Regions from separate parts of the Rhizobium sp. IBUN genome, predicted to be linked through region 3. Evidence: predicted binding sites of a transcription regulator. Region 3 holds the regulator's gene; each other region holds the start of a gene.
What was found. Region 3 encodes PhoB, which activates phosphate uptake and scavenging genes when phosphate is short. Its sites were predicted from a motif close to TGTCATNNANCTGTCAT; they were not measured.

Region 1: a site for PhoB is predicted at 8,221-8,237, ahead of RHIBUN_RS0101750 (alkaline phosphatase D family protein). Genes of this name have one in related genera too.
Region 2: a site for PhoB is predicted at 9,069-9,085, ahead of RHIBUN_RS0107690 (DUF47 family protein). Genes of this name have one in related genera too.

What each region holds. Positions count from the first base shown of each region.
Region 1 covers NZ_AZNV01000001.1:373,223-383,782, forward strand. Annotated here, with positions in the region: gene RHIBUN_RS0101720 (multidrug effflux MFS transporter) at 37-1,221, opposite strand; gene RHIBUN_RS0101725 (LysE family translocator) at 1,417-2,058, shown strand; gene RHIBUN_RS0101730 (M3 family metallopeptidase) at 2,217-4,304, shown strand; gene RHIBUN_RS0101735 (ABC transporter ATP-binding protein) at 4,443-5,558, shown strand; gene RHIBUN_RS0101740 (ABC transporter substrate-binding protein) at 5,551-6,510, shown strand; gene RHIBUN_RS0101745 (iron ABC transporter permease) at 6,521-8,200, shown strand; gene RHIBUN_RS0101750 (alkaline phosphatase D family protein) at 8,330-9,907, shown strand; gene typA (translational GTPase TypA) at 10,033-10,560, shown strand, end outside.
Region 2 covers NZ_AZNV01000005.1:187,987-198,546, reverse strand. Annotated here, with positions in the region: gene RHIBUN_RS0107750 (GNAT family N-acetyltransferase) at 1-342, opposite strand, end outside; gene sseA (3-mercaptopyruvate sulfurtransferase) at 347-1,216, opposite strand; gene RHIBUN_RS0107740 (alanyl-tRNA editing protein) at 1,235-1,972, opposite strand; gene RHIBUN_RS0107735 (cysteine synthase A) at 1,979-3,019, opposite strand; gene RHIBUN_RS0107730 (ChrR family anti-sigma-E factor) at 3,205-3,891, shown strand; gene RHIBUN_RS0107725 (SDR family NAD(P)-dependent oxidoreductase) at 3,992-4,825, shown strand; partial or broken gene RHIBUN_RS37220 (SAM-dependent methyltransferase) at 4,994-5,123, opposite strand; partial or broken gene RHIBUN_RS0107720 (ATP-binding protein) at 5,174-5,554, shown strand; gene RHIBUN_RS37900 (hypothetical protein) at 5,963-6,097, opposite strand; tRNA gene RHIBUN_RS0107705 (tRNA-Asn) at 6,884-6,958, opposite strand; gene RHIBUN_RS37215 (hypothetical protein) at 7,076-7,372, shown strand; gene RHIBUN_RS0107695 (inorganic phosphate transporter) at 7,373-8,377, opposite strand; gene RHIBUN_RS0107690 (DUF47 family protein) at 8,378-9,019, opposite strand; gene RHIBUN_RS0107685 (BA14K family protein) at 9,213-9,677, shown strand; tRNA gene RHIBUN_RS0107680 (tRNA-Cys) at 9,801-9,874, shown strand; gene RHIBUN_RS0107675 (hypothetical protein) at 10,472-10,560, shown strand, end outside.
Region 3 covers NZ_AZNV01000003.1:317,019-327,578, reverse strand. Annotated here, with positions in the region: partial or broken gene RHIBUN_RS0105685 (transposase) at 1-223, shown strand, start outside; gene phoB (phosphate regulon transcriptional regulator PhoB) at 393-1,076, opposite strand; gene phoU (phosphate signaling complex protein PhoU) at 1,113-1,826, opposite strand; gene pstB (phosphate ABC transporter ATP-binding protein PstB) at 1,870-2,685, opposite strand; gene pstA (phosphate ABC transporter permease PstA) at 2,700-4,022, opposite strand; gene pstC (phosphate ABC transporter permease subunit PstC) at 4,019-5,500, opposite strand; gene RHIBUN_RS0105655 (substrate-binding domain-containing protein) at 5,649-6,683, opposite strand; gene phoR (phosphate regulon sensor histidine kinase PhoR) at 6,882-8,108, opposite strand; gene ppk2 (polyphosphate kinase 2) at 8,346-9,227, shown strand; gene RHIBUN_RS0105640 (hypothetical protein) at 9,229-10,413, opposite strand.

The DNA of each region.
Region 1 (10,560 bases), on a different contig from region 3:
CCTCATCAGTCTGAAGGCCCGTCGTGCGGACACTTTTCATTCGCACGACGTGGCGTGAGGGAGCTTTGCTGCGTGCCGCGACGCGCGCACGAACCAGACGTAGCTCATGATCGAAATCAGCGACATGATCGGGATCACCGTTCCGAAAGCGAGCAGCGGCATGCCGATCAGCGAACCGGCGACGCCGCCGGCAAAGCCACCACCCATCTGAATAAAGCCCATCATCGCGGATGCCGAGCCGGCGATATGCGGGAAGGGGTAGAGGCCCGAGGTCGTCATATGCGGCGTCAGGAACGCCAGTCCGAAGGCCAGGAACGCGATCGGCCCCATGATCGAGAGATAGGAGGGCGTGACGAAATGGACTGACAGAGCGATCATGATGCCGGCGAGCCCGAGCAGGCCAAGCCCGACGCGCACGGAGCCGTCGCCGCCCAAGCGTGGCGCCGCGTAGCGCAGGCAGACGGATCCGAGGAAGTAGGAACCCGACTGCATCAGCATTCCCAAGCCGAAGGCTGTCGGTGACAGGCCGACGACCTTGATCAAGATGAAGGGGAGCAGTGTCGCCTGCGCATAGAGTGCGCCGATCGAGCCGCCGAGGACGAGCGAGGCGGAGACGAAGCGACTTTCGCGCGCAAGCTCCAGGTAGGCGCGAAGCAGCGGAACCGGGAGCGCGCGGCGCGGATCCGGCACGCTCGTCTCGAACATGAAGACGATCACGCCAAAACAGATCAGCAGTCCGAAGCCGATCAGCAGGAAGAAGACCGACTGCCAGCCGAAGGCAGCGAGTGCCAATCCGCCGATCGTCGGCGCCGCCGCCGGTCCGATGGCGATCATGATGCCGATCAGGTTCATGATGCGGGAGGCTTCGGTCCCGGTGAACTGGTCGCGGACGATGGCGCGCGCCACCGTAATCCCGACAGACGCACCAATGCCCTGGATCAGCCGGCCGGCAAGCAGCCATTCGATGCCGGGCGCAAAGGCGGCAAGCAGGCTGCCGATCACATAGATACCGATGAACAGCAGCGTCGCCGCGCGTCGGCCGAAAGCATCCGAGAGCGGACCGGCAAGCAGCTGCGCAACCGAGAAGCCGGCGAAATAGACTGACAGCGTCAGCTTGATCGCCGAGTCGGATGTCTGGAACGCATGGACGAGCTCCGGCATTGCCGGCGTATAGATCGACATCGAGATCGGGCCGATGGTTGCGAGAAGCGCGCCGAGCATGCTCGTTCGCCGTTCGCTCATCCTGAATGGGGGCATAGGGGTACTCGGTTCTTGCGCGGTCAGCGCGAAGGCTGCGGCTTTTCTTCTGTCGGAAGCTGCGTGATCCGGCAATTCAAAAATCTCATGGGTTGCCATCATGGCTTGACGCCCTTCGATTGGCGCATAAGCTGCGGCTGTCCTTTCCGGAGTTTCTCGATGACGCAATCCTTGCTCGCGGGCGCCTTTCTGGCAGCCCTTCTCTACGTGCTCATTCCAGGGCCTGCCTTCCTGGCGCTGCTCGGCATCGGCGCGGGGCAGGGGCGCCGGGCAGGCGCCTTGTTCGTTAGCGGTCACCTGGTCGGCGACCTACTGTGGGCATCGCTGGCGTTGATCGCGATCATCGGGGCGAAGACGATTGGCACCTTTGTCTTCGACGCGCTCGGTCTTCTCTGCGGTTTCTACCTTGCCTGGATCGGCTGGAATGCCGTGCGGGCAAAGCCGAAGGGTGACGGGCGGGCCTTGATGGTGGTGGAGCGGCCGTTCCGTCGCGGCCTGATCTTCGGGGTGACCAATCCCAAGGGATATCCTGTGGCACTGGCGACGTTTACTGCCCTTGTTGCTGGCTCGGCGAGCGCATTGCAGTTTCATACGTTGCCGCTCCTGCTCGCCGTTTCGTTCCTGGGCTTCATCGTTGCCGACATGATCCTGGTCACGATTATCGGTGCCGGCACGGTGCGGCGTTTCTATCGCTCGCACGAGCGGCTGATCGTCCGTTGCTCCGGCGTGCTGTTCATGGGTTTTGCCGTGCAGGCACTCTGGCATGCGACGCCGGGCCTACTCGGTTGGCGGAAGGCCTGAGATCGCGCGTGGATTGCTTCAATCCCTAGCGATTGGTTGATTCTCTTGCCGTGAACTTTTCGCAGTCGGGCTCGGGACGTGCGTCCGATCGGCAATACCAATTGCGAACGTGCCTCCCTATATTGCCTGTTCAGTTGCCTGCCACAGAGGATCTCCGCATGCCTTCCACATCAGAATTCAACCCGGCGCTTGTCGAATGGAACGGTCTCCACGGCCTGCCGCGCTTCGATGCTCTCAATGACGGCGACTTCGCGCCGGCATTCGACGCAGCACTTGCCGCGCATGAGAAAGAGATCGACGCGATCGCTGATAACCCCGAGGCGCCGACATTCGAGAATACCGTCGTTGCTCTCGAGATCGCCGGCGATGCGCTGTCGCGGGTGTCGGCTCTGTTCTGGAACCGGGCGGGTGCTCACACCAACGATACGATCCAGACGCTCGAACGGGACATCTCGCCGAAGATGTCACGTCACTATTCCAAGATCGGCATGAATGCGGCGCTGTTTGCGCGTATCGATACCTTGTGGGAAGCCCGCGAAAGCCTCGGCCTGACGCTGGAGCAGACGCGCGTGCTGGAGCGGCACTGGAAGGGCTTCGTCAAATCGGGCGCGAAGCTGCCGAAGCCCGAGCAGGAGAAGCTCGCGGGCATGAATGAAAAGCTTGCCGGCCTTGGCACCCAGTTCGGCCAGAACGTGCTGGCCGACGAGAAGAGCTGGGCGCTGATCCTTTCCGACGGCGCGGACCTCGACGGTATTCCGGACTTTCTGAAGGATGCGATGGCGGCGGCTGCGCGCGAGCGTGGCGAAGAGGGCAAGTTTGCCGTGACCCTGTCACGCTCGATCATCGAACCTTTTCTCACCTTCTCCGAGCGGCGGGACTTGCGGGAGCAGGCTTTCAAGGCCTGGGTTGCGCGCGGCGAAAACGATGGCGCGACTGACAATCGCGGCATTATCCGTGACACGCTTGCGCTTCGCGACGAGGTGGCAAAACTCCTCGGTTATGGCAACTTCGCCGAACTGAAGCTCGACAATACGATGGCGAAGACGCCTGACGCCGTGAACCATCTGCTTCGGGAGGTTTGGGCAAAGGCCGTCAAGCGTGCCGGCGAGGAAGAAGCCGACATCGCCAAGCTGATCGCTGATGAAGGCAAGAACCACGACGTCATGCCCTGGGACTGGCGGCACTATGCCGAGAAGATCCGGGCGCAGCGGTTCAATTTCTCAGAGGCTGAGCTGAAGCCCTACCTGCAGCTGGAGAAGATCATCGACGCCTGCTTCGATGTCGCTGGCCGGTTGTTCGGCATTCGCGCCGTCGAGAAGAAGGGTGTCCCTGCCTACCATCCCGATGCGCGCGTGTTCGAGATCCGCGATCGCGAAGACAGGCTGGTCGCACTCTTCCTCGGCGACTACTTCGCCCGCAGTTCCAAGCGTTCGGGTGCCTGGATGAGCTCGTTCCAATCGCAGCACAAGCTGCCGCTGAAGAATGGCCGTAGCGGCGAACTGCCAATCATCTACAATGTCTGCAATTTCGCCAAGCCCGCCGAAGGCAAGCCGGCGCTGCTGTCGCTCGACGATGCGCGCACGCTGTTCCACGAGTTCGGCCATGCGCTGCATGGAATGCTGTCAAACGTCACCTACCCCTCGGTTTCGGGCACGGGCGTTTCGCGCGACTTCGTCGAGCTGCCGTCGCAGCTCTACGAGCATTGGCTGACGGTGCCGGGGATCCTGAAGCAATATGCCGTGCATTTCGAAACCGGTGAGCCTATGCCGCAGGCTCTGCTCGACAAGGTTCTGGCAGCACGCACCTTCAATTCCGGCTTCAATACGGTCGAATTCACCTCGTCCGCGCTTGTCGATATGGCGTTCCATACCCGCGACAAGGTCGAGGATCCGATGGCTGTGCAGAAAGAGGTGCTGTCTGAGCTCGGCATGCCGAAGTCGATCGTCATGCGGCATGCCTCACCGCACTTCCAGCACATCTTCTCCGGCGGTTATTCAGCCGGCTACTATTCGTACATGTGGTCCGAAGTTCTCGATGCGGATGCCTTTGCTGCCTTCGAGGAAACGGGCGACGCTTTCAATCGCGAGATGGCGGCCAAGCTCAAGGACAACATCTATTCCGTCGGCGGCGCGATCGACCCTGAAGATGCCTACAAGGCCTTCCGCGGCAAGCTGCCGAGCCCGGATGCCATGCTGGTCAAGAAGGGCCTCGCGACCTTTGAAGAACTGTCCGGAAGCGATGCTTGAGACGCGATGTATTGGATATCGTCAATGCGGAAATTCTAAAGTATTGGCGATAACGAACATCTGATTTCGTCGTCACATGACTGTCACTGAACCTCAATAAGCAACCGGCATCAGTTTTCAACCGATGCCGGTTTTTTCATGACCCCTCAACCTTCAGAGACCAATGCGACCGTTTCGACGGCCGGCGTGGAATTGCACTATGGGGCGACGCCCGTTCTGAAGGGCATTGATATCTCGCTTTCCGAGGGCAAGACGCTGGCGCTGCTTGGGCCGTCCGGCTGCGGAAAGACCACTCTTCTGCGGCTCGTCGCCGGATTGCTCGCGCCGACGAAGGGCTCTATCGCGATTGCCGGATGCACCGTTGCCGATGCCGCAACTGGCGCCTTCTCGCCGCCGGAAAAACGCAATCTCGGCATGGTCTTTCAGGACTATGCGCTCTGGCCGCACATGACTGTTGGCGGCAACGTCTCCTTTCCGCTCGAAATGCGCGGTATTGCCAGATCCGAGCGGGAATCCCGAACTATGCGGGCGCTAGAACGCGTCAGCCTCGGCGCCTATGCTGACCGCAGGCCGAGCGATCTCTCGGGTGGCCAGCAGCAGCGTGTTGCGATCGCGCGAGCGATCGTTGCCGAACCGCAGCTCATTCTCTTCGACGAGCCTCTGTCCAATCTCGATCGCGAACTGCGCGAGAACATGGTGGGCGAACTGGCCGAGCTGATCACGACGCTCGGCCTGACGGCAATCTATGTCACCCACGATCATAGCGAAGCGCTGACGCTGGCCGACGACGTCGCCGTCATGCGTGGCGGGCTGATCGAGCAGCTGGCATCGCCCGACGAGCTGATCGAGAAGCCGGCAACGCCCGAGGTTGCCGACTTCCTTCGCCTCGGCGGCGTCGCAGAGCTCGAATATCGCGATGAGCATTGGTTCTTCAAAGGCAGCGGCCTTGCGCTGTTGCGCAGCGTTGATGGGGTCGATTGCGCCATTCGTGTCCTCATTCCCACAGCATCGATCACAGCGGGAGAGATCTTGCCCGGCACGCTTGCCGCAACGGTGCTGCGCTCGCAGTTCCGCGGCGATGGCCATCTGGCGACTGTCTCTCTGGTCGGCGCCGAGACAATAGAATTGCAGGTTTTGAGCCGCGCCAAGCTGCGGCCCGGCGAGGGCTTCGGTCTGTCGATCGATCCCGGCCAGATCCGCTGGTTCGGCAAAGAAATTCATTTGTCCAAAGAGGAGAATTTGGAGCATGCTTAAGTCGTTGAAGAGCATCACTTTCGGCGTTCTCGCCGCAACATTGATGGCCGGCGTCGCCCATGCCGACATCACGGTCTACACGGCTGGTCCGCAGGGGTTGATCGACAAGCTGTCGGCCGGTTTCACCAAACAGACCGGTGTCAAGGTCAATGTTTTCCAGGCAACGACCGGCAAGGTCATGGCCCGTATCGAAGCCGAAGCCTCGAATCCGGTCGTTGACGTTCTCATTTCGGCTTCCTGGGATACGGCAACCGACTTCGCCAAGCGCGGCTGGCTCGTGTCCTACACCAGCCCGAACGCCGCCAGGGTTCCTGATTTCCTGAAAACCGACACGGCCGTTGCCCAGGGCATCTCGGCGCTCGGTATTGCCTGGAACACCAAGAGCGGCACGCCGAAGCCCGCCGAGTGGGCCGACCTGACGAAGCCCGAATACAAGGACCTCGTCAATATTCCGGATCCGGCGCAATCCGGCTCGTCCTTCGAGCTGACGGCGGCTCTGGCGGGCCAGGACGACTTCAAGCTCTTCAAGGATCTGAAGGATAATGGCGCGATCATCGCCGGCGCCAATGCCGAAGCGCTGAACCCGGTTCTGCAGGGCGCGAAGGCTGCCGTCTTCGGTGCCGTCGATTACATAACGCTCAACGCCAAGGAAAAGGGCGAGGCCATCGATGTGATCTTCCCGGAATCGGGCACCGTCATCGCGCCGCGTCCGGCGATGATCCTCAACTGGTCGAAAAACCAGGACGAGGCGAAGAAGTTCATCGACTACATGCTATCCGACGAAGGCCAGACGCTCGTTGCCGACCAGATGCTGATGCCGGCTCGTACCGACATTCCGGCAAACCGTCCGCTGATCAGCGATCTGAAGCTGCTGAAGTACGACACCGCTGCCGTTTACGGCAAGCGGAAGGAAACGCTGAAGCAGGTCACCGACACCTTCGGCGGTAAGTAAGGGCAGGGCGATGAGGACGCACGATAGTAGCGGCGCTGCGCCGGCCGCCTGGCTGGCGATCGCGGGATTGACCGTTATCGTCGCCGTTCCCTTCATCGCCGTTGTGCTTCAGGGCATCTTCCCCAACATCGGACAGGGCTCGTTCGCGGGCCCTTTTTCTTCGCTTGTTGCGACGCTCTTCGATAGCGCGCTGATCGGCATGGCCGGCAACACCATTCTGCTTGGCAGCTGCGTGGTGCTGGCCTCGGCGCTGGTGGCGGTGCCGCTCGGCGTGTTTCGGGCACTCTACCGCATCCCGCTTGCACCGCTGTGGGATGTGCTGCTGCTCGTCCCCTTCATGATCCCGCCTTACATCGCGACGCTCGGCTGGATCATGACGCTGCAGCCGCGCGGCTATATTCAGCAGATCGCGGGCTTCAACCTCGCGCCCTTCCTGTTTTCGCTCTTCGGCATGACCATGGTCATGGCCTTCAACACTTTTCCGGTGGTCTATTTCGCCGTATCGCGCACGGTCGAGGCTGTTGGTGCGCGTTATGCGGACGTCGGTCGCGTGTTTGGCGCGTCGCCGGCGCGTGCCTTCTTTCGGATCACGCTGCCGCTGTCGGCACCCGGACTCGTTGCCAGCCTGATGCTGGTCTTTGCCGCGGCGATGGAGGAATACGGTACGCCCGCTGCCCTTGGTCGTCGAGCCGGCTTCCAGGTCCTGGTTACCGGCATCGACCTGCGGATCTCGGATTGGCCGATCGATCTGCCGGGCGCTGCGATCCTGTCGATCCTGCTCGTCATCATGTCTCTGCTGACATTCCTGCTGCAGCGATGGATCCTGGCCCGCCGGTCCTATCAGACCGTGGGCGGCAAACCGGCTGCCAAGGACAAGCGGCCGCTTGGGGCGATGAAGGTTCCCGTGATGATCGCCTTTGCCGTGGTTGCCTTCCTGGCAACGGGCGTGCCACTGCTATCGATCCTGCTCACGGCGCTGTCGCGGACGATTTCCGGTGGTTTGGCGCTCGACAACATCAGCGCCGAGAATTTCCTGTCCGTCTTCAACAACAGTGCCGGTGCTCTCGTAGCACTCGCCAACAGCTTCTCGCTCGGCATCGGGACAGCCTTGATTACCGGTCTCATCGGTGTTCTGGCCGCCTATACGGTCGTCAAGACGAAAATCCGCGGGCGCGTGGCGATCGACACGATGACGATCCTGCCGAATGCGCTGCCGGGCATCGTCGTTGCCGTCGGGCTGATCCTTGCCTGGAACATGCCATGGCTGCCGGCGACCCCATACAACACGGCATTCATCCTGCTGCTTGCCTATTGCTGTATCCTGCTGCCGCAACCGGTGCGCTACACGACGGCGGCCTTCCAGCAGATAGGGGACAGCCTGGAAGCGGCTGCCCGGGTGTTTGGTGCAAGCGGAGTGACCGCCTTTCACCGCATCCTCCTGCCGCTTGTCTTCCCGAGCCTTGCTTCGGCGATGCTGCTGGTCTTTGCGCTTGCCTCGCGCGAACTGGTGGCCTCGGTTGTCGTGGCACCTGTCGGTATGCAGACCATCGCCACGTTCATCTGGCGCCAGTTCGAGCAGGGGTCGATCGGCCTCGGCATGGCGATGGCCTTCATCGCAATTCTCATCACCACGCTTTTGCCGCTTCTGCTGCTCACGCTGCTTCGCCGCAGCGGATTGGTGGCGGAATAGCGCCTCACCAGCGGCGCTCTCGTAACAAAACTGTCGTTGAAGTTTCGAAAAACCTTCATGCCGCCTTCAAGCGGATGACATGACAGCCGCCATAGGTTCGGCCCTCCCGTTAGCCGGATAGACCTTGGCATGACATTGACTGAAACAACCCGCCGACGCTTCCTCTCATCCATGGGCGCCGTTGGCGGATTTGCACTGGCGGGGCTGGCGATGCCCTACTACGCGCGCGGCTCGTCAAGTCGCCCGGTCTTTACAGCAGGCGTGCAATCCGGCGATGTCGATGCGAATTCGGGTATGGTCTGGGCGCAGGTGAACCGGCCGGCACGACTGCATGTCGAGTATTCGACGAGCGACCGGTTCGCCAACGCGGTGCGCGTCGCGCCCATAGACGTGACACCGGGCACCAATCTTGCGGGAAAGCTGCTGCTCCAGAATCTCCCTGATAATCAAGAGATCTTCTATCGCTTTCGTGCGGCCGACCTGCAGGACCTCAACGACCTGTCGGAACCCATCCATGGACAGTTTCGCACGGCGCCGGCGGGCAAGCGCAGCATCCGCTTCGCGTGGTCTGGGGATACGGCCGGCCAGGGCTGGGGCATCGACGAGGAGGGGATGCGCACCTATTCGACGATCGCCTACCATCGCCCGGATTTCATGATCCATTCGGGCGACACAATTTACGCCGACAATCCGATCACGGACGAGGTCAGGCTGCGAGATGGCGGCGTTTGGAAAAACCGCGTCGTCACCGAGGCAAAGCGCGACATCGCGCAGACGCTCGACCAGTTTCGCGGCCAGTGGACCTATAATCTGCTCGACGAGCATGTGAAGGCGTTCAATGCGGTCTGCCCTGTCTTCTACCAATGGGACGATCACGAGGTGCTGAACAACTGGTCGCCCTCGACCGACCTCGGTGATGATGATCGCTACAAGGAAAAATCGATCGCCACGCTTGCTGCCCGCGCAAGCCGTGCCTTCCACGAGATGACGCCGATCCGTTACGTGGCCGATGACCCCGGCCGCATCTACCGCAAGGTGTCTTACGGTCCGCTGCTCGATGTCTTCTTCATCGACCTGCGCTCCTATCGCGGCCCGAATAGCCGTGGGCTCGATGCCGAGCCGACGGCGGAGTCGCGGCTTTTGGGCGAGCGCCAGATGGCGTGGCTGAAGCGGGAACTGGTGCGCTCGACCGCGACCTGGAAGGTGATCGCCTGCGATCTGCCGATCGGGCTGGTGATCTGGGACGATTACGGCCACCGGACGGGCAGCGAGTCGATCTCCAACGGCGAGAATGGCGCCCTGCTTGGCCGCGAGCTGGAGTTCGCCGATCTGCTGCGCTTCATCCGCGATGCCGGCATAGCGAACATGATCTGGCTGACAGCCGACGTGCACTACACGGCTGTACACTATTACGATCCCGGTAAGGCCAAGTTCCGCGAGTTCCTGCCATTCTGGGAGTTCGTTGCGGGTCCGCTGCATTCCGGAACCTATGGGCCGCAGGAACTCGACATGACTTTCGGACCGGAGGTGAAGTTCATGAAAGCCGCACCCGGCGGTGCGGAGCAGAACCTGCCGCCGTCGGCAGGCATGCAGTTCTTCGGGCTTGTCGACATCGACGGGCAGACCGAGCAACTGACCGTGAGGCTGATGGATCGGAACGATACCGAGCTGTGGCGGACGACGCTCGATCCGCAGATATCGAGTTGACGTCCATGCATGGCAGGCAATCCGGCCTCCCCCCTTTCGCAAACGCGAAAAACACTGTATGAGCCGCCCAAATGAAATTGGCGCCTTCTCCCAGCGCGGCGCCCCAGCTTCAGAGATATAGACATATGGCACTTCGCAACATCGCGATTATCGCGCACGTTGACCATGGCAAGACGACACTGGTTGACGAACTCCTGAAACAGTCCGGCTCGTTCCGCGAGAACCAGCGCGTTGCAGAACGCGTCATGGACTCGAACGACCTGGAAAAGGAACGCGGCATCACGATCCTTGCCAAGGCGACATCGGTCGAGTGGAAGGGCGTTCGTATCAACATCGTCGACACACCCGGCCACGCCGACTTCGGTGGTGAAGTCGAGCGTATTCTCTCGATGGTGGACGGCGCGATCGTTCTGGTCGACTCCTCCGAAGGCCCGATGCCGCAGACCAAGTTCGTCGTCTCCAAGGCGCTGAAGGTCGGCCTCCGTCCGATCGTTGCGATCAACAAGATCGACCGTCCCGATGGCCGCCATGAAGAAGTCATCAACGAAGTATTCGACCTCTTCGCTAGCCTCGACGCGACCGACGAACAGCTCGACTTCCCGATCCTCTACGGTTCGGGTCGCGATGGCTGGATGAACGTCAATCCTGAAGGC
Region 2 (10,560 bases), on a different contig from region 3:
ATGCTCGAACAGCCCGAAGTGGCTGAGCTCGATCGTGTCCTCATCCTCGACGAAGTACTCGTAGAAGCCAGCAGGCGCGCCGTTGACGTAGAGCACGCTGATATTGTTGCGTTTGTCGTGCAGCGACCTGGCCAAATCCTCGTCAAGCATCCGCAGCCGGTCCACCCACTGCCACCTAGCACCGACCTGACGGTAGAGATAGCGATAGAATGGCAGCGGAATGTCGGGAGCTCGCATGATCGCCGTCTGGATGTTGATCGGCACCGGAAGGCTTGCCTTCGGCGGTGCCGTCATTTCCAGGCGCGTAATATGGGCTTTTAGGGAAGAGGGGGGCTTCACCATCGTGTCAGGCTTTGACCGGTTCCGGCGGACCGGTGACAACAGGCGTGTCGTCCCGGCCACCCCATTCGCTCCAGGAACCGTCGTAGAGCTTGTTGTCGGTATGGCCGAGGGATTCCAGCGCCAGCGTGATGATGGCCGCGGTGATGCCCGAACCGCAGGACGTGACCACGGGCTTCGACAGGTCTACGCCCGCCTCCTCGATCGTCTGCTTGAGTTCCGGCAGGGATTTGAAGCGGCCCTGGGTGGCGAAGACACCCGATGGCAGGTTTCGCGCGCCCGGCATGTGACCGGAGCGCATGCCAGCGCGCGGCTCAGGCTCGACCGCTGCAAAGCGGCCCGCGCTCCTGGCATCCGCTATCTGCAGCGCGCCGCTTGCAACGATATCCCGCATGGCGTCGAGATTGACGACCCGCGAGGCGTCATAGGTGGGCTTGAAAACCTTTGGCTCGTGGCGCGGAACGGTGGCCTCAAGCGGCCGACCCTCCGCTTTCCATCCGTCCAGTCCACCATCGAGTACGTACACATTCCGTGCGCCCATCACGCGAAACAGCCACCACACACGCGGCGATGCGAACATCCCGATGCCATCATAGACGACAATATGATCGTTTTCCCCGATGCCGAGCTTGCCGACTTCGGTTGCGAAAAACTCTGGCGAGGGGATCGTGTGCGGCAGCAGTACGGAATGATCCGCGATCTTGTCCTGATCGAAGCGGATGGCGCCCGGGATATGGCCGGCGGCGTATTCGGCGTCGGCATCGCGCTTCTGCGCCGGCAGATAGAAGGACGCATCCAGGACGCGTAAATCCGGCTTGCCCAATTCCGCCTGCAGCAAATCGGCCGAAACGACGAAACGGCTCTTTTCTTCGCTCATTCTACTCTCCCTGGGGCTTCAGGCTTCGTCGCCGGGAGCGCCGAAGCGAATACGGAAGCGACGGTTTTCCTTGCCCTTCTTTTCGATCTTGGCAATATGAATCTGACCGACTTCCTGAGTTTCGGACACATGTGTGCCGCCGCAGGGCTGGCTGTCAATCGCAGAGTTTTCGCCGATGCAGACAAGGCTGACCCGACCGAGCCCGATCGGCGGACGGACGTTCTTAGATTTGACGATACCAGGGTTGGCAGCAAGCTCCTCGTCGGTGATCCACTGCAGGTAGACCGGATAGTTCTGCCGCACCAGTTCCATGAGTTTTTCGGTGACGTCGTCCTTGTCGATCGTCTCGGTCATATCGAAGTCGACACGGCTCTCATCCTCGCCGACAGCTGCACCCGTGATCGGATAGGAGCAGACGACGGAGAGCAGGTGACAGGCGGTGTGCATCCGCATAAGCTTGTAGCGGCGCGGCCAGTCGACATGCAGTACCAGCTTCTCGCCGACGGCCGGCTGTTCCTGGCCCTCGAGCGGCACATGCACGACGATGTCCTTGGTCGCTCCATGCTTCGTCTGCCCAAGCGTGATCTTGCTGCCATCGGCGCGCTCGAGGAATCCCGTATCGCCCGGCTGGCCTCCCGATGTCGCATAGAAGCAGGTTTGATCCAGCTCAATGCCCCTGTCGTCGTGAACGGCGGTTACCACCGCCTCGCATGTCGAAAGATAGAAATCGTCACGATAGAGGGCATTGACGGGCATGGGGTCTCACGCTGCTGGTTCGTATGGGATCTGTATGTCTTGCGTCTTGGCGAGCCACGCCGGAACCGGCAGGCCCTTCGACGTCAGGAAATCGGGGTTGAAAAGCTTGGACTGGTAGCGGTTGCCGTAGTCGGCGAGGATTGTCACGATGGTATGGCCGGGACCGAGCTCCTTGGCAAGGCGTACTGCGCCGGCGATGTTGATTGCCGTCGATCCGCCCAGGCACAAGCCTTCATGCTCGACGAGATCGAAGACGTAGGGTAGGGCTTCCGCATCCGAAATGCTACAGGCGAAATCGGGCGTGAAGCCTTCCAGGTTCGCTGTGATCCGTCCCTGACCGATCCCTTCAGTGATCGAGGAACCCGACGCTTTCAATTCGCGGTTCTTGTAGAATTCGTAGAGCGCGGCTCCGTCGGGGTCGGCCAGGCCGATCTTGATGTCCTTGTTGAATGCCTTGAGGCCGGCGGCCACACCCGCAAGCGTCCCGCCAGAGCCGACGGAGCAGATAAAGCCGTCGACTTTGCCGTTGGTATCGTTCCAGATCTCGCTGGCCGTCGTTTCGATGTGCGCCTGCCGGTTGGCGACGTTGTCGAACTGGTTCGCCCAGATCGCGCCGTTGGGATCCGTCTTCGCCAGCTGTTCGGCAAGCCTTCCTGAGACCTTCACATAATTGTTCGGGTTCTTGTAGGGAACGGCGGGCACCTCGACGAGTTCGGCGCCGAGCAACTTCAGCGCATCCTTCTTTTCCTGGCTCTGCGTCTCCGGGATGACGATTACGGTCCGGTAGCCGAGCGCCTTTGCAACGACCGTCAGGCCGATGCCGGTATTGCCGGCGGTCCCCTCGACAATGACGCCGCCCGGCCGCAGCAGGCCCTTCTTCTCTGCGTCGCGAATGATGTAGAGCGCCGCGCGATCCTTGACCGACTGGCCGGGATTGAGGAATTCCGCCTTGCCGAGAATAGTGCAGCCGGTCGCTTCCGACGCACCCTTGAGCTTGATCAACGGGGTGTTGCCGATTGCCTCTAGAACGGAGGGATGGACGGTCATGGACTCTGCCTCTTTTGAACGCTTAGTTTAGGAACGGTCTTTTCCCTTCACAAGGCTAGGTTGGCAAGAAATGCTATTCCATCCCTTTGAGCGCAGCGACAAAATTAGACTTCGCCGCCGTCCAGGCACTCGAGCCAGAGCGGTTCGCCGGCCTTGTGATCCGGAGATTGACTTTCAGCGTAGGGATGACGACAAAGCAGTCTCCAGAAGCAAAAACAACCGAAACCGTCATGGTTCATGAGCATATCGACACGGTCGATGCGTTGATGGCGCATTACGTCGCCGGATCCCTTCCTGAGCCGGCACGCGTGCTGGTCGAATCGCATCTTGAAATGAAGCCCGATCATCGCTTGCTGGTGAGAGATCTGGAATCCCTTGCTGGGGAGGCCCTCGAGGAGACACCCGAAGCTGCAATGGGCGATCGCGACGTGCGCCTCGCCGCGGTCTTCGCCTCTGCGCTGCCAGCTGAAAGGCCAGCCGATCTGCCGACAAAACAGGGGTTCTTCCCGAAGGCGATTCGCAACCTGGTCGGCTATGATGTGGATACGGTCCCCTGGAAGACGAAGCTTCCCGGCTTCAAGGAGTACTCGACCGATATCGATGGATGCGAAGTCAGCCTGATGTGGATCAAGGCTGGCCGGGCTTTGCCTGCACACACCCACAAGGGCATGGAGCTCACCTTGATCCTGGACGGCGCGTTCAACGACCGTCGCGGCCATTTCGGGCCTGGCGACATCTCAGTAGCGGACGAGAGCGTCGACCACCGACCTGTTGCCGAAAAAGATCGTCCCTGCATCGCGTTTTCGGTTTTTGACGCGCCGATCAAGCTCACCGGCTCCTTCCCCCAGTTCATCCGAGACCTGATCGGCTGAAAGCAGCCACAATGGCGTGATATTCCCTTGAAACCGGGAGATGGCGAGGAACTCCCGGACCTGTTTTGACGTTTGGAAAACAGCCCGGAGGAGATGTGCCATGCCAGATTTCGTCGCCCGTCCCGAACATGGAATAGCCTGGATATCGGGCGCGAGTTCCGGAATCGGGCGAGCGTTGGCATTGAAGCTCGCCGGAGACGGATACAAGGTCGCCGTCACCGCTCGCGACCACGAGAAGCTTGCGGAATTGCAGGCCGAAGCTTCGGACCTACCCGGCAGCATCATCGTGCTCGACGGCGATGTCACCAACGCCGAAGACATGGAGCACGTGCTTGCGTCAATCGAATATGAACATGGCGCACTTGCGCTGGCGGTTTTCAATGCGGGGGTCTATTTCCCGGTCCACGCGGAAGAACTGAATCTCAGCGATTTCGAGCAGAGCTTCGCGGTCAATCTGCAGGGTGTCGTGAATTGCCTCATCCCGGCCGTGCGGCACATGAAGGCCAAAGGGCAGGGGCAGATCGCCGTCGTTTCATCGGTATCAGGCTATGGCGGCCTGCCGACAAGCGCGGCCTACGGTGCGACCAAAGCCGCCTTGATCAACATGGCCGAGAGCTTGAAATTCGATCTCGACAAGATGGGCATCCGCATTCAGCTCATCAATCCGGGCTTCGTCGATACGCCTGCGATTAAGAAGAACAAATTCTCGATGCCCTCGCTGGTCTCGGTCGAGGAGGCCGCCGAACAGATTTCGGCAGGACTCAAGTCTCAACGCTTCGAGATTACCTTCCCGAAGCGCTTCACCTACATGATGAAGCTCGTCAATCTTCTTCCCTACGGGCTCTATTTCTGGCTGGTCAATCGCTCGACGGGATGGCGGGAGCGACCGCTTGAAAAGCACGCCCGTCCGGCGATGCCGCATCCTGCGGAGTGATGTTCAGTTTCCAGGCAAGGACGAGGCGGATGACGGCCAGACAGGAGGTCATCTGCCTAAAAGGGCCGCCATCCGCTCTCGTCAGCTCCGCGAATAGACGTCCTGGCGAACGTCTATGTTCTAGTGCGGAAGTCTGCTCACAATCGAAATAACTCGAACTCCCAACGGCCGTTTGAAGCGCTCATCAAAACCAAATAGGCGAATGCGCTCCAATGTCGACCAAAAACGCTCGCGCCTTTCCGCAGGAGGCGCAGTCTAACCAGAAACAAAAGTCTCTGACCAGTGACAATTCAGCTTCTGGGAGCGGTATTGCCACCGTGGCTTCCTCCGCCGAGCGGGTCGGCTACGGCGCAGGCATTGGTTGCAACGCTCGTGAGAGCCCATGGCGAGGGACGCCTGGAAGAGCGGCTCGCGTTTCTTGCCAAGCCCAAGCTGCTTATCATCGACGAGCTTGGCTATCTTCCGTTCGACCCCAACGCCGCCCATCTGTTCTTCCAGCTCGTGTCCAGGCGCTACGAGCGGGGTGCAATGCTCATCACGTCCAACCGCAGTGTCGGAGAATGGGGAACAGTGTTCGGCGATCCCGTGGTGGCAACCGCTATCCTCGATCGATTGCTGCACCATAGCCACGTGATAACAATCCGTGGTGACAGCTATAGACTGCGAGAGAAACGTCGTAGTGGACTCCTACAGAAGCCCGCAACGACACTCGGCATGGAGAGCAACTAGCAATCCTTGGCGGACCAGATTTGTGTGTCGCCAGAGGACCAGTTCACGATGACGCTTGATACGTGGGGCATCGCAGCTTTTACAGTTCTGCTCGAGACGGTCTCCCTGAACCCGGTCGGCAGCGAAAGTTTCATTAGAAAGTTTCCGGCTCCTTCATCCGACTCCAGGGGGCCATCATGCTCCACGCCCCACGATCCCACCCAAATATTTGGGCGGTCCGTTGGGATCGATGCAAATGTATTCCCGACATAAGCGAATCCGATTGAATACGGGCGACCGGTTTCCGACCAATCGTCAATATCCATCGTTGGGATGTGGAAATCCTGCAATATGTTCATTGCACGGTGGTCATCGCCTGCGGAAACACGAAATCAAAACTCCCCTCCACCAACGCTGGATGGGTCGCCATCATTGAGAATGCGCATCTGGGAGAATTGCACCGTCACCCTCCGCCCGAGCGTCGCGAAATTGCTTCGTCAGCACGTCCCAGTTTCCGCCGGGATCGACGACCATGATCGTGAAATGAAAGGCGTTTCCGGGCACCAATGACTCCAATGTGACGTGATGCGTTCTGCCAGAACTGGGAGTGATTTTTATCCTACCGACCGGGTCTGGGAGGACTGGGATTCCGCTGTCAAAACTTGGCGGCTCCATGGTTGCTCCAAACGGTTGTCTCGATGTGTGTACATGGAAGGTGCCCCCTGATCCGTTCTCACCGTCGGTTATGAGATCGGTTGTTTTCGGCGCGCCTGGCACCGCTGACCTCCCAGGGGAATGCATCTGTCCGCTTCGCTACTACGACGCCAGTTCCGAAGTCTATTGCTGATTCCATGCTGCAGATCCCCCAGTTTCAATACACCGATCTCGCAACGCCGTTTGAGGGCGCGCATTGGATTCAAGAATGCGGAAATTGAAGAGGGCCGGGCCTGGCGGTCACGATAATCGAGACAAGCGCAAATGCTATTATAGCGCGCATTTGGGTGGGAGAATTGTGAAAGATCGGACCGGACACACAAGCACTAGCCCGGCGGTTAGGGAGCCGGCGCCGGGCCTAACGCGGACCTGGATGTTGGGCGATGCATAGTCCCACAGCGTGTTGGAAGCGCTGCGTGAGGGAAACCGCTAGGCGAGGAAAAATTCCCGGCCTATGGTCGAACGCTGAGCAGCGGACGCAAATTTTCTGATTCCACCACAGCGTGGCGTGGACGTCGTAGAAGATTATCCACAGGAACCAATCGGCCAAACGCGATTTCAAAAGTGGGGAGGGAAAGTGGGAAAAAAACGCCTGCTTTTGGAATATCAACAAAAGCAGGCGTTTATCTCTGAAACTGGCTCCCCGGGCCGGATTCGAACCGGCGACCTGTCGATTAACAGTCGAATGCTCTACCGCTGAGCTACCAGGGATCACCGCTCGCCGCGGTGTGAGTGGCCTAATACAAATGCTTGCCCGATTTGCCAAGCGGTTTTTTCAAAAAAATGACATCCGCTTGTATTCGTTCTGTATAACCCCATCTCCTGTGGATGACTGAAGCACATGATACCACTGGAAAACCGGCCGCCAAGCGATTTGGCATCGACCACACCACGGGCCGTCTCATTCTGGGGTCCGTAAGTTTCCCATTTCCGCGGTCGCGCCTTGCCCGGATGTCGATCGGCGTTGTGCTGATCCTGGGCGGCTTTTTGGGATTCCTGCCCGTGCTCGGCTTCTGGATGCTTCCGCTGGGGTTCCTTATTCTATCGCACGACCTGCCTCTCGTCCGGCGGATGCGGCGGCGATTGTCCGTCTGGTGGAAGAAGGGGAGGAAACCCGCCCCTTGATCAGCTGAACAGGCCTGCAGCCCAGTAGAAGAATGCGGAAATGAGTGCCGCTGCCGGAAGCGTAATGACCCAGGCGACGACGATGTTGCCCGCCAGGCCCCAGCGGACGGCTGAAAGGCGCCGTGCCGCGCCAACGCCGATGATGGCGCCGGTGATCGTGTGCGTCGTGGAAACAGGGATGCCGAGCCACGTGGCCGCAAAGAGCGTCAGCGCGCCGCCGGTCTCCGCGCAGAATCCCTGCATCGGGTTAAGGCGGGTTATCTTCGATCCCATCGTGTGAACGATTCGCCAGCCGCCGAAGAGCGTTCCCATAGCCATGGCTGTCTGACAGGACAGGACCACCCAGAGCGGTACGTGGAAGGTTCCGCCGAGATAACCCTGCGAATAGAGGAGCACCGCTATGATGCCCATTGTCTTCTGCGCATCATTGCCGCCATGGCCCAGCGAGTAGAGAGAGGCGGAAACGAACTGCATGAGGCGGAACGTCCGATCGACGGCGAACGGCGTTTGCCGAACGAAGATCCAGGAAACGGCAAGAACGAGGAAGAGCGCCAGGATGAAGCCGATCAGCGGCGACATGACGATCGCGCCGGCTGTTTTTAGCAATCCGCCCCATACGATCGAGCTGAAGCCGACCTTTGCGAGGCCAGCGCCTACCAGCCCGCCGACCAGCGCATGGGAGGAACTGGAAGGGATACCGAAGATCCAGGTGACGATATTCCAGATGATTGCGCCCATCAGCGCCGAGAAGATCACCAGCGGCGTCACGATGTTGGGATCGATGATGCCCGTCCCCAAGGTCTCAGCCACGTGCAGGCCGAAGAACAGGAACGCGATGAAATTGAAGAAAGCGGCCCAGACGACCGCGTGGTGCGGCCTGAGCACACGCGTCGAAACGATCGTCGCGATCGAGTTCGCGGTATCGTGCAGGCCGTTCAGAAAGTCGAAGAAGAGAGCGACCGCGATGAGAGCCGCCAGCAATGGAAAGGCGAGGGTGGCGTCCATCTAGACGTTCTCGATCACGATGCCGCTGATTTCATTGGCAACGTCCTCGAAGCGATCGACGACCTTCTCGAGTTCGCCGTAGATTTCGCTGCCAATGATATAGGCCATCGCATTCGACGCGCCATGCCGTACGAAGAGTCCCTTCAAACCATTGTCGTGCAGTTCGTCGGAGCGTCCCTCGACGCGGGTGACTTCCTCGGTGATCGCCATCAGGCGCGGGGCATTGGCGTTGATGCGGCTGAGCAGGGGGACCGCCTCGGCTATGAGGTGTGCTGCCTGGACGATCGCCGCTCCCATTTCCTGCATGCGCGGATCGAATTCGGTTTGCTCGAAGAGACGGATCGTCTTGACTGTCTTATGCATCATGTCGATCGCATCATCCATCGACTGGATCAGATCCTTGATATCAACACGGTCGAAAGGCGTGATGAAGCTCCGGCGGACCGCAAGCAGCACCTCGCGCGTGATGTTGTCGGCATCGTTTTCGAGCGCGACGATCCGGTCGCAATGGTGTTCGATATCCTTGCCTGCAAGCAATTCGTTGAGCGCTTCCGCCGCGCCGACGATTGTTCGGGAGTGCTGTGCAAAGAGATCAAAGAACTGATCCTCGCGAGGAAGAAGTTTACGAAACCAGCTGAGCATTCCATCCATCCATAGCTATTTTTGAAGGTCGTCATAAAATAGCGGGACTTGCAATAAAAGTGTCACAATTGCACCAGCCGCGATTCTTTTCGCCCGGAGATGGAAGGCGTAAGGCGGAACTTGGAAGCTTTTTGGACGTTATTATCCTGAGCGTTCTTCACGCGAAGTGCGTACGAAATTAGAAGGTGCCGGAATGAAAAAACTTGCGGTATTGATGTTGGCAATTGCGACGAGCCTCGCTGGCGTCGGTCCGTCTTTTGCCGAAAACTCAGGCGATGAGCATTCGGCTCAGAGTCGCGGTGGGTTTGGAGATTCCGGCGTCAGAAACAGCCGCGGCTTCGACCGCTGCAACATCTATCGTTGTGGCGGCTACCGCCATGGCCATTACGGGAATCGCGACTACGGAAATCGGTACTACGGAAATCGCTATTATCGCGACGGCTACTACCGCAACGATTACAACGATGCTGGCGCGCTGATCGGCGGTCTTGCTGCCGGCGCACTCATCGGCGGTCTGATCGCTTCGCAGCCGCAGGCCAGACCGGTGGGCAATTCACACGTCGACTGGTGTTACAGCCGCTACCGGTCCTATCGGGCCTATGACAACACCTATCAGCCTTATTACGGTCCGCGGCGGCAGTGCTATTCGCCGTACTAGTGGTTGACTACGGAACCGGCGGCATGACGATCCAAAATACCGCCGGTTTTTCAACTACCCCCTTGCACTCGATTTCTATTCATTCTAAATGCCCGCCAACGCTTCGGTCATGAAGCGTCGTGAGGCCTCGTGGCGGAGTGGTGACGCAGAGGACTGCAAATCCTTGTACCCCGGTTCAATTCCGGGCGAGGCCTCCAAACCTTCCCATACATTCTGCAGTCATTGATTTTGCGGCTGTGTTTCCCACAGTGCCGCGGTGTTGTGGTCGCGTCTTCAGGCCGCCATTCGGTCGACAACAGCGGCGAATTCAACGTGCTGGTTCCATCCGACGAAACTTCGAGCCTAACCTCGGCAACCGCCTACTCCAATCGGATTAGGACCTAGGTCCGTCTAGGATAGCCCCTGCTACGGGGCTATTGTGTCTCTTGCAAGTCTGCGGAGGACGGTGGGGCTTTGAGGCACCGGACCCACTTGCTGAACAGGTCCATTGCCCGTGGCAGACTCGGCGGGGGTATGTTCACTGTCCCGAAATGCTGGAGGGGCTAGCCAAGTAGGCTGGCCCTCCCGGCTTCTGGGTTGCCGCCTCGACGTAAGAGCCTTCAGTGTCGACAGCACTCTCTTTGTTGCGTCCGTTCCCGCGCCGCCAAGTTCACCTGCTTTGGCAATTGCTCCATCGGCATAGTGAGAATCCACACAACACTAGCGCTGGCGCATGTCTTCCATACCCAAATCGTCGGATTGCCGAATTTTCGATAGGCCCTAAGCTTTGTGTTGAGTTGTTAGGAGCGCCTCCCATGCCGGCGACCCAAATGCCGCAATTGATCTTTGCCCTGAGCGTGGCGCGGGAAATGGCGAAGCGCGAGCGGCACGCCGACGTGCTGGT
Region 3 (10,560 bases):
CGACGCCAACCGCCTGACCCCTTGGGGCAAGGCAATCTATAAGCGCCGCAAGGAGACGGTCGAGCGCTCGTTTGCCGATGCCAAGCAGCTTCACGGGCATCGCTATGCCCGCTTTCGAAGTCTCACCCGCGTCGCATGCCAGTGCCTGCTGGCTGCAGCCGCCCAAAACATCAAGAAGATCGCCATGGCGCTCACCAAGCCACCCAGACCAGCCATGGCATGAGGGCCAGAGGCCGCCAACTTCGCCCCGCCTCAGAACCCAACTAAAACAACCAACGTCCAAAAAACAAACCCGCCGAAAATATCGACGGGTTTGTCAGCAGTCTGACGGGCCCTCGCGGGCCCGTTTTTCGTTGTATTGGAAAGACCTCTCAGGCTCTCGCCTGAAAGGATCAGGCTTCCATCGAATAGCCGGCACCGCGCACGGTGCGGATGACGTCCTGCATGTTGGAAAAGTTCAAAGCCTTGCGCAGGCGGCCGACATGGACGTCAACAGTACGCTCGTCGACATAGATGTCGTGACCCCAGACGCCGTCGAGCAACTGCGAGCGCGAGAAGACGCGGCCGGGCGATGCCATCAAGAACTCGAGAAGGCGGAATTCGGTCGGGCCGAGGCGGACTTCGCGGCTCTTGCGGTGAACGCGGTGCGTCTCGCGATCCAGCTCGATATCGCCGCACTTCAACAGCGTCGAGAGCACCTCGGGCTTGGCACGACGCAGCATCGCCTTGACGCGAGCGACAAGCTCCGGCGTCGAGAACGGCTTGACGACGTAATCGTCAGCACCGGTCGAGAGGCCGCGAACCCGTTCGCTTTCCTCGCCACGGGCGGTCAGCATGATGATCGGCAGGCGCTCGGTTTCCGGCCGCATGCGCAGGCGGCGGCAGAGCTCGATGCCAGACACGCCCGGCAACATCCAATCGAGGATGAGAAGGTCCGGCGTGCGTTCCTGAAGCCGGATCTCGGCCTCGTCGCCGCGCAGGATGGTATCGACCTCAAAGCCTTCGGCCTCAAGGTTATAGCGGAGAAGCACGCTCAGCGCTTCTTCGTCTTCAACGACAGCTACTTTAGGGATCATTCGTTTCGGTCTCCTGGGGGCGCGGTCGCGGAATGACTATTCAGTGACTGCGCCGACGGTGTTGGCGGTATCGTCCTTCGGACGTTCGCCTTCCGGCTGGGCACCGGTGGCCATGTAGTAGATCGTTTCGGCAATGTTGGTGGCGTGGTCGCCGATGCGCTCGATGTTCTTGGCGCAGAACAGAAGATGCGTGCAGCTGGTGATGTTGCGCGGATCTTCCATCATGTAGGTGAGCATTTCACGGAACAGCGAGGTGTACATCGCGTCGATTTCCTCGTCGCGCTCACGGACCGATTTTGCTTTGTCGGCAGCACGGCTCGTGTAGACGTCGAGGACTTCCTTGAGTTGGACGAGGGCGAGCTCGGACAGGTGCTCGAGGCCGCGGGCGAGCTTGCGCGGCACGCCGGCGCTCTGTACGGCAATGACACGCTTGGCAGTGTTCTTGCCCAGGTCGCCGACGCGCTCCAGGTCTGCCGCGATGCGGATGGAGCCCATGATCTCGCGAAGATCGGCCGCCATCGGCTGGCGGCGGGCGATCGTGACGATCGCCTTGTCGCCGATCTCGCGCTCCGCGTGGTCGAGGATCACATCGTCCGAGATGACCTTCTGGGCAAGAGCCGTATCGCCGTTTACGAGCGCGCGTACGGCATCCGAGACCATCTGCTCGGCCAAGCCGCCCATTTCCGAGATACGGCGGGACAGGAACTTCAAATCATCGTCGTAGGCAGAAAAGATATGTGTCGATGCCATAGGGCTCATCCTTGAATATCGTAAGTGCTACCGAGACGGCCGATCAACCGAAGCGGCCCATGATGTAGTCCTGGGTGCGCGGATCGTCCGGGTTGGTGAACATCTTGTCGGTGTCATTCTCCTCGACGAGGTTGCCAAGGTGGAACATGGCTGTGCGCTGCGAAACACGGGCGGCCTGCTGCATCGAGTGCGTCACGATGACAATCGTGTAGTTCTCGCGGAGCTCGTGGATGAGCTCCTCGACCTTGGCCGTTGCAATCGGATCGAGTGCCGAGCATGGCTCGTCCATCAGGATGACTTCGGGGCTGACGGCGACGGCGCGGGCGATGCAGAGGCGCTGCTGCTGACCACCGGAAAGACCGGTGCCGGCTTCGTGAACGCGATCCTTCACCTCATTCCAGAGGCCGGCGCGCTGCAGGCTGTGTTCGACGATCTGGTCCATGTCGGCCTTCGACTTGGCGAGCCCATGGATACGCGGACCGTAGGCGACGTTTTCGTAGATCGTCTTCGGGAACGGGTTGGGCTTCTGGAACACCATGCCTACACGCGCGCGAAGCTCCACAACGTCGATATCCGGATCGTAGATATCTTCGCCATCGAGCGTGATCTTGCCCGTGACGCGGCAACCGTCGATCGTGTCGTTCATGCGGTTCAGGCTGCGCAGGAAGGTGGACTTGCCGCAACCGGATGGGCCAATCAGGGCGGTCACCGTGTTTTCACGGATGTTCAGCTTCACGTCGAACAGCGCGCGCTTCTCGCCGTAGTAAACGGAGACGTCCTGGCCGATCATCTTGTAGGGAATGGCGTTCATCTTCTGATCAACCGCTTTCTCAACTGCTGCTTCCGTCAACATGTTCATAATGTCTACTCCGTTTACCAGCGGCGCTCAAAGCGACGACGCAAGAGGATGGCTCCGAGGTTCATGAGGATCAGGAATAGGAGCAGGACGATAATGGCGCCGGAGGTCCGCTCGACGAAGGCGCGCTCGGCTTCATTGGCCCACATGTAGACCTGCACCGGCAGGGCCGTCGAAGGCTCCATGGGCGTCGCCGGAGCATTCGCGACGAAAGCGACCATGCCGATCAAAAGCAGCGGCGCCGTCTCCCCGAGCGCGTGCGCCAGACCGATAATCGTGCCGGTCAGGATACCGGGCATCGCAAGCGGCAGGACGTGGTGGAAGACCATCTGCATCTTGGAGGCGCCGAGGCCGAGCGCGGCCGAGCGGATCGATGGCGGGACGGCGCGAAGCGCTGCGCGGGTCGCGATGATGATCGTGGGCAAGGTCATCAGGGTCAGTACCAGGCCACCAACCAGCGACGCTGAACGCGGCAGGCCGGCGAAGTTGATGAAAACAGCAAGACCGAGCAGACCGTAGACGATGGAGGGAACCGCCGCGAGGTTGTTGATGTTGACCTCGATCAGGTCCGTCAGCTTGTTCTTCGGTGCAAATTCCTCGAGGTAAATCGAAGCGGCAACGCCGATCGGCAGGGATAGGACGAGCACGATCAACATCAGATAAAGCGAGCCAACCAGGGCGACACCAAGACCGGCGGCCTCGGGACGGCTGGAGTTGCCGTTGACGAAGAGTCCGGTGTTGAATTTCTTGTGCAGCGCACCGGTTTCCGCCAGCTGGTTCATCCAGCCAACCTGCCTGTCGTTCACCTTGCGGTTCTTCTCGTCGACCTTGAGGTCAATCTGACCCTTGTTGGCGGAGTCAACGTTGGCGTCTGCAAGCAGGGTGATGTTGACTGTCCTGCCGATGAGCGACGGATCGGCAACGACCATGTCGCGCAGCTGGATCGGCGCGCCCTTGGAGATCATAGCGGTCGCGTCACGCACCTCGGGACGGCTCGATGCATTGAGGTTCAGCGTCTTGACCATCGCGTCGCGGATGAGAACCGAATAGTTGGCCGCGATCAGCACGGACGGATCCGTTGCGCGCTTGTTGTTCGGGTCGATGGTTTTCTCGCTGAACTCGATCGGCAGCGTGATCGCCGTCTGCAGGAAGGCCGTGTAGCCCTTGCTGACGACGCTCGTCAGCAAAACCGCCAGGAAGATCAAACCAAAGGAGATCGCAGCGATGCCATAGATGCGGAACCGGCGCTCGGCGGCATAGCGGCGCTTGAGGCCGATGTCGCGACGTTCAGGCGCCTTCGAAACAACAACGCCCTGACCCGGAGAAACAATATCCGTCATTCGTACTGCTCCCGGTATTTGCGCACGATATAGAGCGCGTAGATGTTGAGGCAAAGCGTGATGAAGAACAGCGTGATACCAAGCGCGAAGGCAACCAGCGTCTGCGGCGAGGTGAACTCCAGATCACCAGTGAGCTGATTGACTATCTTGACAGTGACTGTCGTCATTGGCTCGAACGGGTTGATCTGGATGCGCGCCGCGACACCCGCCGCCAGCACCACGATCATGGTTTCGCCGATGGCGCGCGATGCAGTCATCAGAAGCGCGCCGACGATGCCGGGCAGCGCCGCGGGAAGCACCACCTTCTTGATTGTCTCCGAACGCGTCGCACCGAGACCGAGCGAACCATCGCGGAGCGCACGCGGCACAGCGGTGATGATATCGTCGGAGAGCGACGAAACGTATGGGATCAGCATGATGCCCATGACGATACCCGCTGTCAGAACGCTCTGCGCCTGAATAAAGTTCGCATAATTGCCGGTAAGGAGGCCGTTTACCTGCGAAGACAGGTCGCGGAGGAAGGGGCCGACCGTGACGAGGGCGAAAAAGCCGTAAACAATCGTCGGAATACCAGCGAGCACTTCGAGCAGCGGCTTTGCGATCGATCGCACTGCGGAGGCCGCGTATTCCGCCATGTAGATCGCCGCGAACAGGCCGACAGGCACCGCCACCAGCATCGCAACGAAGCCGATGTAGAGCGTGCCTAGCAGCAGCGGTATCAGGCCGAATTGCCCGAAGGACGAGCCGCCGGCACCGGCAAAGCGCGGATCCCAGACCGTACCGAAGAAGAAGTCTGCAGCAGGAACGACCGCGAAGAAATGCGCGGCTTCCGTCAGCATTGACAGAACGATACCGATCGTCGTCAGGATGGCGATCGAGGACGCCAGGAGCAGGCCCCAAAGCATGACACGTTCGACGCGGTTGCGTGCACGGAATCGCGGAGCGACTTCACGAAGCGCATAGAATGCGCCGGCAACGGCAAGGATGAGGACGACCGCCGTCATGACGAGGCGGCTGGAAGCCGATTCTTCGTTCAGCTTTTGCGCTGCGTCGATCATGTATGGCTGCGGCTGGCCGGCCAGCGGAACGCCCTTTGCAGCAAGCTTTGCCTGGAGGCCAGCCGGATCGCTGGCAGCACCGCTGATCTCCTCCGGGGTGAGGAGCGGCAGGCCGCGCGCAATCGCGCTGACCATCCCGTAATTCAGGTTCTGCTGCGCGGCCGGCTGCGCCTTGACGTCATCCGGGAAAGTGCTACGGACGGAAGACTCAATGATCGAAGGGCTGATCGCCAGCCAGGCGCACAGCACGATAAGTGCCGGCAGCACCGCCCAGATGGCGGCATAGGCGCCGTAGTAGCCCGGTCGCGAATGCAGCGCGGAGGACTTGCCCCCGGCAAGTGCCGTAGCACGGCTGCGCGCTGCGATGAAAGCAACGGCGCCAAGCACCACGAGACACAAGAGTATGATGGATGTACCCATTCGTTTAGGTCCCAGGCCCTTTGACCCCAAAAGCGGAAACGGCAGGCGGACCGATCCGGCTCTCAAACTTGCAGAAGTTCAGACCCCGTCCCGACTTGGCGGAACAAGGCAAAGCCGGCGCGATCTGGTGATCGCGCCGGCAAGGTCATTACATAGTCTTGCCGTCTTCAACGCCCTTGCGGATCGCGTCGCGCTCACCGTCCGGAGCGGCAACGAGGCCGTACTCGACGAGCGGGCTGTCCGGTCCGATCATCTGTTCGGATACGAAGAAGTTGACGTATTCCTTCAGGCCCGGGATGACGCCGAGGTGTGCCTTCTTGACGTAGAAGAACAGCGGACGGGAAACCGGGTACGTGCCGTCGGAGATGGTTTCGGTCGACGGAACGATACCGTTGACGGTCGCAACCTTCAGCTTGTCGGCGTTGTTTTCATAGAAGGAAAGGCCGAAGACGCCAACGCCGGTCTTGTTGGCAGCGATGCGTGCCAGCGTTTCCGGATAGTCACCGTCGATGTCGACAGCAGCGCCGTCCTTGCGGACTGCGACGCAAGCCTTGGTCTGAGCGGCGGCGTCAGAGATCGAAGCCTTGATGACGTCGAGAGCGCCGGAAGCCTTGCAGCCAGCAGCAAGAACGTTCTGTTCGAAGACTTCGCGCGTGCCGTGCTTTTCGCCCGGGATGTAGGCAGCAATGTCAACAGCCGGGAGTGCCGGGTTGACTTCCGACCACTTCTTGTAAGGGTTGGCGACGAGCTTGCCGTCAACAACGACCTGGGCAGCCAGAGCCTTATAGATGTCGGCCGGGACGTAGGCGACATCAGGGTTGGACGAGTCGGTCGCGAAGACGATGCCGTCATAGCCGATCTTCACTTCCTGGATGTCGGTGACGCCGGCTGCCTTGCAGGCGTCCAGTTCCTTGGCGTTGATCGGACGCGAAGCGTTGGCAACGTCGATGGTGTCCGGGCCGACGCCCTTGCAGAATTCCTTGAGGCCAGCGCCCGTGCCGCCGGATTCAACGACCGGCGTCTTGAAGTCCTTGAAGGTTTCGCCGAAGGTTTCGGCTACGATCTTGGCGTAAGGCAGGACGGTGGACGAGCCAGCAACCTGAACCTGGTCGCGCGCAACGGCCGCGCCAGCGAAAGCGGCGGAAGCGGCAAGTGCTGCGACCGTGAGTTTAAAAGCGTTCATAACAGTCTCCCGGGCATATAGCGGTCTGAGTGCGGCCTTGAGCGGCCTTTGCAGTGCCGTCTTCATCAGCGGCCCGCTCTCTTTAGCCCCTGATGCCCAGAGCTTTTATGTCATTTTCACGAAACATTTGTGACAGATTAAATATATGAAATCATTATACAAAGAATGCGATCCCGCACGATTGATCGCAGTTTTATGTCAAAACCGCACGGTGAAGCTCGTTCCCTTGCCGACTTCCGACTTGACGATCAAGCGCGCGCGGTGCCGCGTCAGGATATGCTTGACGATGGCAAGGCCCAACCCCGTGCCTTTCTTCGAGCGGCTGTCCTCGATGCTCACACGGTAGAAACGCTCGGTCAGTCGCGGCACATGCTCGGCCGGAATTCCCGGTCCCTTGTCGACAACCGTGACCTCCACCGGCTCGCCCGGTGCATTCTTCAGGAACACATCGACGGTCTTGCCCTCCTGCCCATACTTGCAGGCATTTTCCATCAGGTTTTCAAAAACCTGGACCAGTTCGTCGCGGTCGCCAAGCACCTCTGCCTTGCCCAGCGGAAGATGCAGCACGATCTCAACGCCGACATCGTTTGCGAGTGGTGCCAGCGAGTCCCTCACATGGCCGAGAAGTGGAACGAGATCGACCTTCTGATCCGGGGCGATGTGTGACTTGAGTTCCAGCCGCGACAAGGACAGGAGGTCGTCGACAAGACGGCTCATACGAGTGGCCTGATCCAGCATGATGCCGAGAAAGCGCTCCTGCGCCTTGCCGTCATTCTTCGCCGGGCCCTGGATAGTCTCTATGAAGCCGCGCAGGGACGCGAGTGGCGTGCGCAACTCGTGGCTGGCATTGGCGACGAAATCGGAGCGCATGCGGTCGATGCGGCGAACCTCGGAAATGTCCCGGAAGGAGAGCACGAAGAAACGCTCATCAGCCGGCTGCTGTTCGTCAAACTCCACGGGGGCGCTGCGGACGATGTAAACGCGCTCGGATGGCAGGCGTTCGGAGTGCTCGATCTGGTTCGGCGCGTTGGTTGCAATCGTTTCGCTGACCATGTCGAGGATGCCAGGCGAGCGCAGGCGAGCGGAAATATGCGCACCAATGGCGGCCTCGCCGAAAGCCTTTTCGGCCGCGCGGTTCTGGTAAAGCACCGAGGCATCACCGGAAAGCACCATGACGGGGATGTCGAGCGCGGCAAGCGCCGCGGCAACCTCGGCCAAGCGGTTCCCGGGCGCTTCGATAGTCTCGGGAACTGGTTCCAGCTGGACTTTCGGGAGGGCCGCCGGAACCGTGTGCCACAACGCCGTGATGATCATTAGCAACAGAAGACCGAGCACGACCCACTTGTTTGCGCCTGCAGCCAGAGCAATCAGGGCAATCAGCAGAGCCACGAGCAGGACGGGACGCTCCTGCCGAATGCGTGCAATCAGGCTTCGTGTCCATGGCGCTTTGTCTTCCAACTGCCCCTCGCGGTTTTCGGCTCGTACTCTTATCTTCAAACTCTGCCTGATAGCCGTGATTCATGACAGAAGTTTTCGCCTGCACACGACACGCGGAAAGCCTTTGCTGCGAACACACAGAAATTTCCACGATCCGCAAGACATTTGATTTTCAACAGGAAATATGGTCGCCTGTATGCGACGAAGTTCACCGGAGAAGAAGCCATGGCCGATGATGTCGAAAGCAGAGCCGTCGAACTGGACATCCGCGGAGAGAAGCGCGTCTTTGATGTCGACAATGCCTTGCTGCCGGACTGGGTTGACAAGGCGGCTTTGGAATCCGGCGGCTATCCATACGACAAACACCTCAAGGAAGAACAATACCTTGAAGAACTCAAAAAGCTGCAAATCGAGTTGGTCAAGGTGCAGTTCTGGCTGCAGGCCACCGGCAAGCGGGTCATGGCGCTTTTCGAGGGACGGGATGCGGCGGGCAAGGGCGGCGCGATTTCTGCCTCATCGGCGCACATGAATCCCCGCCTTGCCCGGGCGGTCGCATTGGCCAAGCCCACCGATCGTGAGGCCGGGCAATGGTATTTCCAGCGCTATGTCGCGCAATTCCCGACCGCGGGCGAGTTCGTGCTCTTCGACCGGTCCTGGTACAATCGTGCCGGCGTCGAGCCCGTCATGGGCTTCTGCACACACAAGCAATACGAAGATTTCCTGAACCAGGCGCCTCAGCTTGAGAAGGTCATCGCGCACGAGGGTATCTTCTTCTTCAAGTTCTATCTCGATATCGGCCGCGAGATGCAACTGAAGCGCTTCCACGATCGGCGCCACGACCCGCTCAAGGTCTGGAAACTGTCGTCGATGGACATCGCAGCGCTGACGAAATGGGGCGACTACAGCGAGAAACGCGACCGGATGCTGAAAGAGACACATACGGAATTCGCGCCCTGGACGGTCATTCGTGCCAATGACAAGCGTCGCGCCCGGCTAAACCTGATCCGGCACATGCTGAAGACGATGGATTATGACGGCAAGGACAAGGATGCCATCGGCAAGCTCGATGACAAGATCATCGGCTCGGGTCCGCATTTCCTGAAATAGCCTATTGCCCCGGCAGGATTCGGATAGCGTAGAGGTTGATGCCGCGCGCCTTGCCGTCGACATCGCTGTTGATGATCAGACGTCCGGCGGCGTTCGGCGCCAGCGAGCGATCGAAGCGGACCTGGAGAAGCACATCCGACTTCTGCCGGGTGACCGAGAAACGGTGACGGGCGCAGTCGCCGAGCGACTGGAAATCGCATTCCACCGTAACCTGAGTTGGTTCGTCGGACGTCGATTGCAGCGTGATTGCAATCGTCGAGGACTTGCCGGCCAACTGCTGAAGGACATCGGCGGGAACGCTGATGCTGATATTGCCGTCGCTGTCGTTGCTCTGCGAGATCAGGCGGACCGCGGTGCCCTCGTTTTCCGCAACATTCTGAATTTCCGCCCGTGCACCGGTCTTGATCTTGTCCGCATTGGACGGCTTGAAAACCTCAATCCAGTCGGCGGAGAAGGAGTTCTGCGGGTCGATCGCAACCGGCGCCGCATTGCCTGCTGCACCGCTGTCGCCACTGTTGTCCGCGCCGTCGAAGTCTTCCGGCTGAGTGCTCGCCGGCGGATTGGCAACGCTTGTATCTCGTTCCGCAGCGGTCTTAAGCACGCCCGAGGTGTATACCCACCACGCACCCATGCCGATGAAGGCCAGGAGCACGCAGGCGACAAGCAGTCGGGAGAAAAACTTGCGCGGCTTGCGTCGAACCGCGGCGCGCTCCGGCCGGAAATCCATCTGCGTGGGCTTTCGCTCCGCCGCTGGCGATTCAGCGACCGGCTCGGCGCCAAGATGATTGCCGCTCCCGGCATGGACGCCGGCGAGGCTGGATTCATCGTCGAAGCGTGGGTCGGTAACCGAATGCTCACGGGTTTCGCCGCCAATCGAAACGTTCGCGACTTCTTCCTCTGCCACATGATCAGCCGGCCTTGGTACTTCCACCACGGGGGGAACAGCAACTTCCGGCGGCCCCTGGCGCGGATGAAGGCGTTCGCGCTCCTCCGCTTCGATCATATGGATCGTCGTTTCGAGCCTGTGGCGATGATAGGCGACCGCTTCCGTCTCGGTGATGTCCTGCTTGCGGAGACCGGCTTCAAGAGCCTGACGCGCGGACTGATAAATCTTTGCACGGACTTCGGGATTGTCGCGATCGGCATTGCTGAGCGCCGTTTTGATAGCCGTTTCTAATCCGCTCACGTCCGGTCCTTTACTCTGAGACTGGGCTTTGTACTTAACAATTCGTAAATGCGGTAGCCGCTGCCGCCGCAAATCGCAAGCCTCACCCGGTGTCCGGGTTCGCATCGGCAGGGGATAACGCAGGAGACCCTGACCGTCCTATGTCCT